2 regions of the Alteromonas sp. McT4-15 genome follow, and region 1 is predicted to be linked to the other one. Evidence: riboswitches for the same ligand, from Rfam matches in the RefSeq annotation. Region 1 holds a riboswitch; the other holds the start of a gene.
The links. Region 1 has a riboswitch for thiamine pyrophosphate ahead of thiC (phosphomethylpyrimidine synthase ThiC). Riboswitches for the same ligand answer to the same signal wherever they lie in the genome.
Positions count from the first base shown of each region.

Region 2: it holds a riboswitch for thiamine pyrophosphate, as region 1 does, so the genes downstream of both, LHL20_RS11875 (TonB-dependent receptor) here and thiC (phosphomethylpyrimidine synthase ThiC) in region 1, are expected to answer to the same signal.

Region 1 is NZ_JAJALG010000004.1:159,165-164,762, reverse strand. Features, by position in the region: gene LHL20_RS05240 (uroporphyrinogen-III synthase) at 1-36, shown strand, start outside; gene LHL20_RS05235 (uroporphyrinogen-III C-methyltransferase) at 37-1,197, shown strand; gene LHL20_RS05230 (heme biosynthesis HemY N-terminal domain-containing protein) at 1,194-2,378, shown strand; gene LHL20_RS05225 (choice-of-anchor A family protein) at 2,527-3,483, shown strand; TPP riboswitch at 3,540-3,651, shown strand; gene thiC (phosphomethylpyrimidine synthase ThiC) at 3,850-5,598, shown strand, end outside.
Region 2 is NZ_JAJALG010000014.1:75,190-80,787, reverse strand. Features, by position in the region: gene LHL20_RS11885 (GNAT family N-acetyltransferase) at 1-1,727, opposite strand, end outside; gene LHL20_RS11880 (acyl-CoA thioesterase) at 1,788-2,213, shown strand; TPP riboswitch at 2,329-2,434, shown strand; gene LHL20_RS11875 (TonB-dependent receptor) at 2,491-4,572, shown strand; gene LHL20_RS11870 (YkoF family thiamine/hydroxymethylpyrimidine-binding protein) at 4,588-4,851, shown strand; gene pnuC (nicotinamide riboside transporter PnuC) at 4,851-5,495, shown strand; gene LHL20_RS11860 (phosphotransferase) at 5,452-5,598, shown strand, end outside.

The DNA.
Region 1 (5,598 bases):
TTAACGGCTTGGGTAAAGGATAACTGGGAGTATTAAATGGCCAATAATAATGAGAGTCGTCCTCAAGGCGATGAGTTGGTAACGGTTAGCGCCGAAAAAGAGGTTATCGACTCAAAAACGGATACGCCTTCTTCGCCCAAGCAAGCCAAATCATCAGGTAACGGGCTACTTTGGTTTGTCGTTGTCATTCTGTTTTTGATAGTACTTTCAATGGCCGGTGCCGGTTATTGGTACTATATGCAGCAACAAACTGCACAACAGCAAACACTAGACACCCAGCAAAAGAATGCCAGCGACCTTAACGCAATAGTACAAGAGCGTAACCAGTTGAATGCGAAACTGGATGAAATTACCAAGAGTAATAATGCGCTCAACAATGCACTTAAAGCATTACAATCGAAAAATGAAACCCTTGCTCTGCAAGCAGAATCTGCCCTTGAGCAGATTAAGAATGTGGAAGGTCGACGACCTGCAGATTGGCTTATTGCCGAAGCAGATTACCTCGTTCGTATGGCCGGTCGTAAGCTATGGTTGGAAAATGACGTTCGCACTGCCATTTTGTTGTTAGTAAATGCTGACAAACGCTTAAAATCTTTGGCCGACCCGTCTGTGTTACCCGTTCGCGCTGCCCTTGCTGAAGATATTCAAACGCTTCAACAGCTAAATCCAGTGTCACCTAGCTCGGTAGCGCTCGCGCTAACAGGCATGGTTGCACAAATTGATAAACTGCCATTAGATACTTTCGAAAAACCGAAAGATGTGAATGCCCAAGACAATACCTTGTCTGAATCTACCGATGATTGGAAAGCCAATTTAGCTAAAGTATGGGATAAGTTGGTAGGCGACCTATTTACCATTAAAACGATTGAGGGCCCGGTTGAGCCAGTATTGTCGCTGGAAGCACAGTTTTTACTCAAAGAGCAACTGCGCTTACAGTTAATGCATGCACAGTCGGCGGCATTGAAGGGTGACGCAGGCCTTTACAATCAATCGCTACAATACGCTCAAACCCTGCTGATCGAAAAATTCGATATAGAGACTAGCCAAGTCACTGGTTTTGTTAACGCAATTCAGAATTTGCTTAATACCGACGTGTCTCGCCCTACTCCTTCAGAGTTAAAAGCACAAAAGCCGCTTGAAGGGTTACTTGATAACCGTGTAAAGCAAGTGTTTGGACAAGGAGCTAGCGCACTATGAGATGGTTAACGATTGTGTTAGCGGTCCTTGCCGCATTTATAATTACGCTCATTGTCGGGCCAATGATATTGGGCGATAAAGGCTATGTACTCATTTCCCTTGGCAATAAGGGAATTGAAATGACGGTGATAAGCTTTAGCCTGTTTCTTATTATTGGTGTAGTAGGTGCTTATGCCTTGTTGCGTCTAGTCATGTGGGCATTAAGCTTATTTACAGGTTCACATAAATGGTTTGGTGCACTGGGAGAACGCAAGCGAAAGCGTGCGTTTTACGATGGCTTGCATGCCATGGCAGCCGGTGACTTTGAAACTGCTAAAAAAGCATTGAGTAAAACCACCAACGGTGACTTTGAAGGCGTAAATTATTTAGCCTCTGCTCAAATTGCTTTCGCCAACAACGACTTCGACAAAGCGCGTTATTTCCTAGAACAAGCTAGCGAGTTTGCGAATGCAACCCTTGCCGCTACCGTGATGCACGCACGTATCGACATGGTTGATGGCAAACACGAAGCTGCGCTTGCGAAATTAGATGAGCTTGATGACAAGTCTCGTGAGAACAGACAAGTTGTGCAACTAAAGGCGCAGTTACTTGCAGCACTAGGACAGTGGCAAACATTACAAAATAACTTAGGTAGCTGGCGAAAAGCGCTATCAAAAGAAGATTACACTGCGTGGAGTCAGCGCATCGCAAAAGGGAAGTTTGCAGAGATTGCCAGCAAACAAGGCGCTGTTGAGCTTAAGAGCTATTGGGAAAATTTACCCCGTAAACTTCGTCACGACGACGCTTATCGTGCAGCGTACATTCAGCAATTGCTCGATCAAGGTATGCACGCTGACGCCCAGCAATTGCTGGTTGATTGGCAAAAACGCGGCCTCAATAGTGCGTTGTTTCCACTTTTCACGCAACTGAACATTCCGGACTCGTCACCGTCACTGCGCTTACTGGAAAGCTGGATAAAGCAAGACGAAGACAACGTGGCGTTATATTCAACACTTGGCCAAGTAGCATTTAACTCCGGTGACGACGTACTTGCAGAAAAAGCGTTGTTAAAAGCGACCAAAATGAAAGCGCGAAAAGAAGATTTATTGCTGTTGTCAGCCATAAGCGAACGTAATCAAGACACTGCAACTGCCCTTCAGCTTTATAAAGAAGGGCTTGCACTGCACTCCCAAAGAGTCTAACGAGAGTTAGACTCGCAGAAACCACTGTACAAAATTCAAACACACGTTTATACTCCCCGACAAATGTTAATGACAACGCTGTCATTGCGAAGTTTTATGTAATTACTGAAGTTAGCTGTCTATCTGTGAACGTATCTGTGGAGTATCTATGCGTCTTACCTTTTCTCTTATTAGCATTTGCTTTATCGCTGCACTATCTGCGCAAGCACAAGCAAGTCATATAGATCTTAGTTTGGGTGAGTCAGCGAACTTCAATCTTGTAACTCGTCAGAATGCGAACCTGTATGACGCAGACTCTCAAGGCGCAATCGCCGTGGGGGGCAACGCTATAGTCGATCATTACGATGTAGGAGTGACATCGAATGGTGGTACAGTCCTACATGTAGAGGGAGACCTAAGTGCGAAGGGCAGTGGAAATATTAAGGGTGATACTGTTGTAAAAGGAAATTATACGAACGACTCATCAAGCCAATGGCATGATCCGCTCTCTTGGGGAAGTAAGCTATACAAAACAAGCGATTTAAACATTGCAGATGCATTTGCAGAACTTGCGCTATTTTCTAAAGCGTTAGCAGAACTTGATTCTAACGTGAGCGCTAATGCACAGTATTCAATACTTGAGTTACAAGCAGATATGCATAATGCGTATAGCGATAACATGTTCGTTGCGGATATAACACTGGACGAATTAAATACTTATACTGGCCTTAAGGGTAGCTTGTTTGAAACTGACGATTTTTTAGTTCTTAATATAGCCAGCGACAACGTTGTTACCCTTAATTCATTCGACGTGCTCTGGGGGCTGCCCGAGCGTTCAAATATACTCTACAACTTCATTAACGCTGAAGTTATCACATTTGAACAAGGTAATATTCACGGGCATATTTTAGCCCCATATGCAGACTTCACTTTTGAAAAAGGTTTAATAACGGGAGGAGTGTATGTTGATTCCTTTTCATCTTACACTGGCGCCCAACTCAATTTCGAAGGCGCGTTTTCTGGCAACCTTCAGGTCAGTGAGGTAAGCGAACCAGAGCATCTTGCACTTTTCTTTGTGAGCGTTGTTTTACTCTCGATAACTAGAAGAAACGCCAAGAAGCAATGACAAGAAATAAATTTCTCCCCTTGAAATCTATTTCACTTTAAGTATATTCAAATACAAGTTACTTGTCGGAGTGCTTCACTGGATACCCAGTAAGCTGAGACCGCGAAAGCGGGATCCGTTGAACCTGATCAGGCTAATACCTGCGAAGGGAACAAGAAAATATAATGCTTAAGTAGAATTTTTGTTGTGCTGTTGTAGTAGCACACGTTGTTACTATGGTTTAGATGCCTTAGCATCTTGATGTGTTAGTGTTGCACAGCGCAAAAAGCCACGTACTGCGATAACTTTCTTGCTTCAATCCTGCGTTATATTCTCCTTCACTCCTGACAAGCATTTTTAAACCTAAACCTTTAAGGCCAAAATGCTATGTCGACACGACGCGAACAGCGCAAACAAGCGCAACAATTTATCAATGAACTAGCGGGCGAAGCGTACCCTAACTCCACACGCCATTACGAAACCGGCAGCCGCGATGATGTTAAAGTGGCTATGCGGCTTATCCACCAGCACGACAGTTTGGTAGGTGGCACAGAAGAAAACCCGCTTTTTGAACCTAACCCAGCCATTCCTGTTTATGACACATCAGGGCCGTATGGCGACCCAGCGCAAACCATTGATGTTCACAAGGGCTTGTCACCACTTCGCCAAGCATGGATTGCAGAGCGAGACGACACATTTGCACTGGATGGCGTGTCATCATCATTCGCTAAAGAACGAGAAAATGACATCTTCACCGAAGATTTCCGCTTTATTCGTGAGCGTAAACCACTGAAAGCCAAGCAAGGCAAGAATGTTACGCAGTTGCATTATGCTCGCCAAGGTATTGTGACCCCCGAAATGGAATACATTGCCATTCGAGAGAATATGAGCCGACAGGCCATTAAAGAAGCAGAGCTAACGCAACAGCACAAAGGCGAACACTTTGGCGCCAACTTACCAGAGACTATTACCCCTGAATTTGTGCGAGATGAAGTCGCCGCGGGCCGTGCCATTATTCCATGCAACATTAATCACCCTGAACTTGAGCCAATGATCATCGGGCGCAATTTTTTGGTGAAAATTAACGCCAACATTGGCAACTCCGCGGTGACCTCATCGATTGAAGAAGAAGTGGAAAAGCTGGTGTGGTCAACTCGCTGGGGTGCAGACACCATTATGGATTTGTCTACCGGCCGCAATATTCACGAAACCCGAGAATGGCTATTGCGTAACAGTCCAGTGCCACTTGGTACAGTCCCTATCTATCAAGCGCTAGAGAAAGTTAATGGCGTAGCAGAAGACTTAACCTGGGAAATGTTTAAAGACACACTTATTGAACAGGCAGAGCAAGGGGTTGACTATTTCACCATTCACGCAGGTGTACTGCTTGAGTATGTGCACCTTACCGCCAAACGCGTAACGGGCATTGTGTCGCGTGGCGGTTCTATTATGGCTAAGTGGTGCTTGAGCCATCACAAACAAAGCTTTTTGTATGAACATTTTCGCGAAATTTGTGAGATTTGTGCGCAGTACGACGTGTCGCTATCTCTTGGCGATGGCCTTCGCCCTGGCAGCGTGGCGGATGCAAACGATGATGCACAGTTTTCAGAACTGCGCACGTTAGGCGAGCTAACCAAAATTGCATGGGAATACGATGTTCAAGTAATGATTGAAGGCCCAGGGCATGTGCCAATGCACATGATTAAAGCGAACATGGAAGAGCAGTTAACGCACTGCCACGAGGCACCGTTTTATACCCTTGGCCCACTTACCACAGACATAGCGCCGGGTTACGATCATTTCACGTCAGGCATTGGTGCTGCCATGATTGGATGGTATGGCTGCGCCATGCTGTGCTACGTCACGCCAAAAGAGCACTTGGGGTTGCCAAACAAAGAAGACGTCAAGCAAGGCTTAATTACCTACAAAATTGCGGCGCACGCGGCAGACTTAGCAAAAGGCCATCCCGGCGCGCAAATACGGGACAACGCCATGTCAAAAGCGCGCTTCGAGTTTCGCTGGGAAGACCAATTTAACTTGTCTCTAGACCCTCACACGGCCCGCGCTTATCACGATGAAACGCTTCCTCAGGCATCTGGCAAAGTTGCGCATTTTTGCTCGATGTGCGGCCCCAAG
Region 2 (5,598 bases), on a different contig from region 1:
TCGACAATGCTAAAGCCACTGTTAGTCCAAAAACTATCTAGCGCAGTGGTGGTGCCGTACGATGTGGTAATTGCATCAACAGCGTGATGATTTGCGCGGCTTTTTATTTCGCTTAGTAAAAAAGAACCATACCCCTTGCCTTGCAACGCGGGTAATACGGCGATGCGGTTTATACGCCAGTAATTTGATGTAGCTAAGGTAGCATCTGCGGCCAACAAGGCCAGTCGTTGGGCGCTCAAGTGCCCCTTAGGTCTGCGCTCGCCAGTAGCAATGTGCTGAGCAAGTGGAGCAAGTGGTTCTCCACCTTCTACGTTAACAATAGCCGCTGCAATAACATTATTTGAGTGATTTAACGTGGCAAGATGAATATCAGGGCTATCAACTAGACGCATCAAATCATCTGGCGTGGTTTGATAGTGGGCTAATGTAAGCAATTGCATTACTTGGCTGAGCATGTCGTCGTTTAGTGACTTAACTTCGCTCAATGTAAAGGTGGTATCGCTCATATTAAAGCTGATTTGTTTACTGTACTCTTGTAGAGCGTGATTGCTCCCTGATTTTTCAAACAAACACGTGTCTAATATAAATTGTTCAATTGGATCTTCATCGTACCATCGCAGGGGGTTAGTCAGCCTAATATGCTTAGGCAAGGGGGCGTTGCCTTCCGTATCTGGGTCTTTTTCTTCTGAGCCTTTTCCTTCAGAGTCTTCTGCTTTAGAGGAAAGCAGTGTAGGCAATAGTTTTTGTACAAACCCGTTACCACTGCCTTCATAGCCTTGCAACGTAGTGCTTAAAATCCAATTTTGATGAGAGTCGATAATGGTTTTGAGTAAGGGGAGGGGAAAAGAGGCGGCTTCATCAACAATGATAAAGTCAGTATGCTGTGACAATTGAGTTGTAAGTTGTTCGTTATCAGGAGCGACCCATTTAAGTTCACCTTTGTTATAGTGAATGTGATGATTGCCAATATGCGCCACACCAAGTTGCTTAGTCGCGAATTTAAATATTTGGACGACGTTATCGGATAAGCTACTGGTAAGTAATATACGTTTTCCTTGGCGCACCAATTCACTGGCAACAAGCCCAAGTAGCGACGACTTTCCCCTACCGCGTGGTGCTGTAACAAGAGCACGACAAGGTTCTGTTTGGTCAAATGTGGTTAATTCATTAAATCCACGCGCTTGCTCATAAGATGCAAAGACCTGCTTATCGTAGTTACAGTTTTCTAGTGCGGGTATGAGAGGCTGGCGCAGTGTCGGAAGATGTAACTGTGAATCGCTATAAATTGCTACATCAGCATTACTTTTTAGTTTTTCCACCATGCGCGCTATATAGGTACTGTAACTTAGCGTATAGCCGTGGGATAAAGAGGACGTTTTAACTTTGCTAGGCCATTGCGTTAGGTCGGGGCAAATCAGAACAAGGCAACCACCGTGTTTAATGGTGCCCGCTACTGCCATCATATCTCCAGCGGAAAACGATGTTTGGCAATCAAAAAATGCAATATCACACTCAGTGCCAAGCACATGCTTTCGGGTCTTGCTATCGCCAAATCGCGAAATGGTTATTGATTGGGGGGCTGATGCAATTAATGCATTGCAAGACGTATCGCAAAATGGCTCTGTACCGCTTATCACGAGAACACGCCTGTGATAACGAGGCGTAGTGCCGTGAGCGTGTTCGAGAAAAGGAGTAAATAACCAATCGGCTAATTGTTGTAACGCCATGAAAGTGTTTTTTCGGTATAATTAAGTGACTATAGTAGCGATTTATTAAGAGGAATTCGAATGCGCTTTCTTTCTCGGCGATTAGTTATGCCAAATGATCTCAATTATGCCAACTCCTTATTTGGTGGCCGCGCGTTGGAATGGATTGACGAAGAAGCCGCAATTTGGGCAATTTGCCAGCTTGAAACCAACTGTTTGGTGACCAAGCATATAGGTGAAATAAGTTTTGAGTCTCCAGCATTGCAGGGGGATATTGTTGAGTTTGGGCTTGAGACAAAAGCGGTTGGTCGCACGTCTATTACCGTAAGCTGTTTGGTTCGCAATAAGGCAACAAAGAAAACAATCTGCTTTGCTGATGATATTGTGTTTGTAAAAGTAGACCCAGAAACCCGTCAGCCCACCGCACACGGCAAAACGCTGGAAGGACTTAAAGCACAAACCGATGACGAGGTTAGAAAACTCAACCTGAATATTGAAGAAAGTTAAGTTTGAATAACATAGATATTTATTAAATAGTACTTAACGTTATCTTCGCTTGACGGCGTTTACCCAACTGGTAGACTCCGCGTAGTTGGTAAGCCATACGCTTAAGTATGTTCTTACATATGCCAAGGGGTGTCCGTGTTTCGGTCTGAGATCCACATTGTGTGGGAACCCTTAAACCTGATCCGGATAATACCGGCGTAGGGATGGTTCACAATATAGCCTTATCACCTGCCGTTAAAGCCGGATCTTTTTTCTTAAAACAAGAACAAGAGATCCCATGTACAAATCATTTTTCACTCTTTCTTTACTCGCCAGTTCAGTGGCTGCTTATGCTCAAAATACCAATGAAGTTAGCGAGCAAGCCCAAGATATCGAACGCGTTGTGGTAACGGGTGACTTTCGTCAGACTACACTTGACCAATTGAGCGCAAGCGCGACTATTCTAAGCGAAGCGCGTTTACGCAGTAGACAGCCTTCCCATATCGATAGCGTACTAAATACGATTCCCAATGTTAACTTTGCCGCTGGTGCGTCTCGCGGTCGCTTCGTTCAAATTCGTGGTATTGGTGAGCGCAGTCAGTTTGCTGAGCCCATCAATCCGTCTGTTAGTTTTATTGTCGATGAATTTGATTTTTCTGGTCTGGCGGCAGCAGGTATTATCTTTGACACCAAACAGTTAGAAGTCTATCGCGGCCCCCAAGCCACTTTATACGGTACTGGTGCGCTAGCGGGGGCTGTAAAACTAACCAGTAATGAAGTAGGCAGTAACGCGCCAAGCTATGTTGAAGCGCGCGCGGGAAACAAAGGTACCTACCGTATTGAAGGTGCAACGGGTAACGATATTAATCAAGACTGGGGTTATCGTGTTGCGCTAGTACATAATCGCAGTGACGGATTTGTTGAAAATACCTTTTTAAATCGCAATGACACCAATAATATTGATGAAACTGCATTGCGCTTTGCGTTGGAAGGTGAGTTAGACGATACCACCACATTGGCGGTAACTTATCGTTGGTACGACATAGATAATGGGTACGACGCATTTTCTTTAGACAATGACAACAAAACCCGTTCTGATGAGCCTGGTTTTGACGAACATCAGACACATGCGATAAGCGCCCGCAGCACAACACGCACTGCCAAAGGCGATCTTATTCTCATTGCTACGCATGCGTCCCATAATATTGCCTATGGCTATGACGAAGATTGGACGTTCACAGGCTTTCACCCGTGGGGCTATACATCATTTGACGCCTACTATCGCGATGTAGACACCCAAACAGGAGAAATTCGATTTGTATCTTCACCTGAAGCGGCACTATTTGATGGGAAAACTGACTGGACAGTAGGGGCGTTCTACAAAAATTCACAAGAGCAATTATTACGTCAGTACACGTACCTTAGTAACGACTATGCAAGTGAGTACACGCCAACAACAACGGCTTTGTATCTTCAAACCGAAACTCAGCTACAAGATAATCTTACCTTGGTTGCGGGAATTCGCGCAGAAAACTACGACTTCGAATTTGCCGACAATAACGGGCTAACACGTGATTTTGATACCACAATGTTAGGCGGTAAGGTGGCTCTCCAATACACAATGGGTGACCATTTTTACTATGCTAGTGTGTCGCGCGGCTTCAAAGGGGCTGGATTTAACCCTGATAATCGTGTGAATGACGACCAGCGTTTCTTCGATGAAGAGTACAACTGGAACTACGAGTTAGGTGTGAAGGAGCCACTCTTAACATCAAACCTTACTGCACGCGCCGCAGTATTCTTCATGGATAGAACCGATACACAAGTTAGCGATTTTGATGTTATTACTCGTGATGATGGTACTGCTGGATTTGTTGATATTATTGATAACGCAGACTTAGGTACAAATAAAGGCGCAGAACTAGAACTTAATTGGTTAGCAAATGATGCGTGGCAGGTCAGTGCCAGCGTGGGGTATTTAAGTGCTACATTTGAAGGGTATACCCTAGCAGACGGCACAGAAATACAAGAGCAGCGACAAGCGCAAGCGCCTAAGTGGACTGCTAATGTATTCAGTGAGTATGCCTTTACCGATACTTTATTGTGGCGTGTTGATATGGACTTTAAGAGTGAGTACCGATTCTCTGACGGACATGATGTAACGGCACCGAGTACAGCACTGTTTAATTCAGAAGTTGTGATGCTATCAGGGAATTGGCAAACGTCTTTGTGGGTGCAAAATGCATTTGACCGTGAATATTACACCAGAGGCTTTGGTGGGTTTAGCAACGATCCACGCGACGAATACGCGTTTAACGAGCCTTACTACCAAATTGGCAATGGACGACAGTTTGGCGTAACAGTGAAATACGCTTTCTAATAAGAGGATTTTGGTATGCAAGTTATGGTCGAGTTGTCGTTATACCCTTTGGTAAATGAATACATTCCGCCAATTCAGTCGTTCATCGATAGATTAAACAGTTACGCTGAACTATCTGTGTCAACGAGCTCAACGAGCACACAAGTTACCGGAGAGTATGCTGATGTAATGGGTATACTAGGTACTGAAATGCAGCGAACTCATGAAGAAGTTGGTCAGGCTATATTTGTCGCCAAATTTCTTAACTTCGACGCCATGCAGGCAAGAAAGTCATCATAATGGGTGACTTTCTTTCAATATTTGTTGAGCAAATTACTACCACGTCACCTTTGGAGTGGTGCGCGGTGGTATTGGCCATGGCTTATGTGTTTTTTGCAGCCAAGCAAAGTAGTTGGTGTTGGCTGTGTGCATTTATTAGCACAGCGATTTACACGTGGTTATTTTGGCAAGTTACATTACCGTTTCAGGCCGCGTTAAACTTTTTCTATATGGTGATGGCGGGGTATGGCTATTATCAATGGTCAAAAGGTGGGCAAAATGGCGAGGCAAAACCGATTCGCTTTTGGCCGTGGTGGGTGCACGCTATCATCGTCCCTACTATGCTCTGTGCTGCTTGGATAATGTCTGAAGTCGCCACGTCTCAGTTTAACAGTGAACATCTTCTTTTAGATGCAAGTATTAATTTACTGAGTGTGATTACCACGTTTATGGTGGCACACAAAATACTGCAAAATTGGGTATACTGGTTCTTCATTAACATTGCGTCTGCTTATTTGTATTTACAGGTAGGTTATGCACTTTCTGCTTGCTTGTTTTTGGGCTATGTTGGGTTTTCCGTATTCGGCTATGTCCAATGGCGAGTAGAGTATAAGGAACAACGTGGACACATCGACTATTCTGGCGCAGCTTCACAACGCATTTAACTTAAGCAGCGACGTGGTTCTCTCGCGTCATCCATCTGGTGCGGTAAACCATGTTTATCGGCTGCAAGACAAAGCGCAACACATTGACTACGCAGTAAAGTGG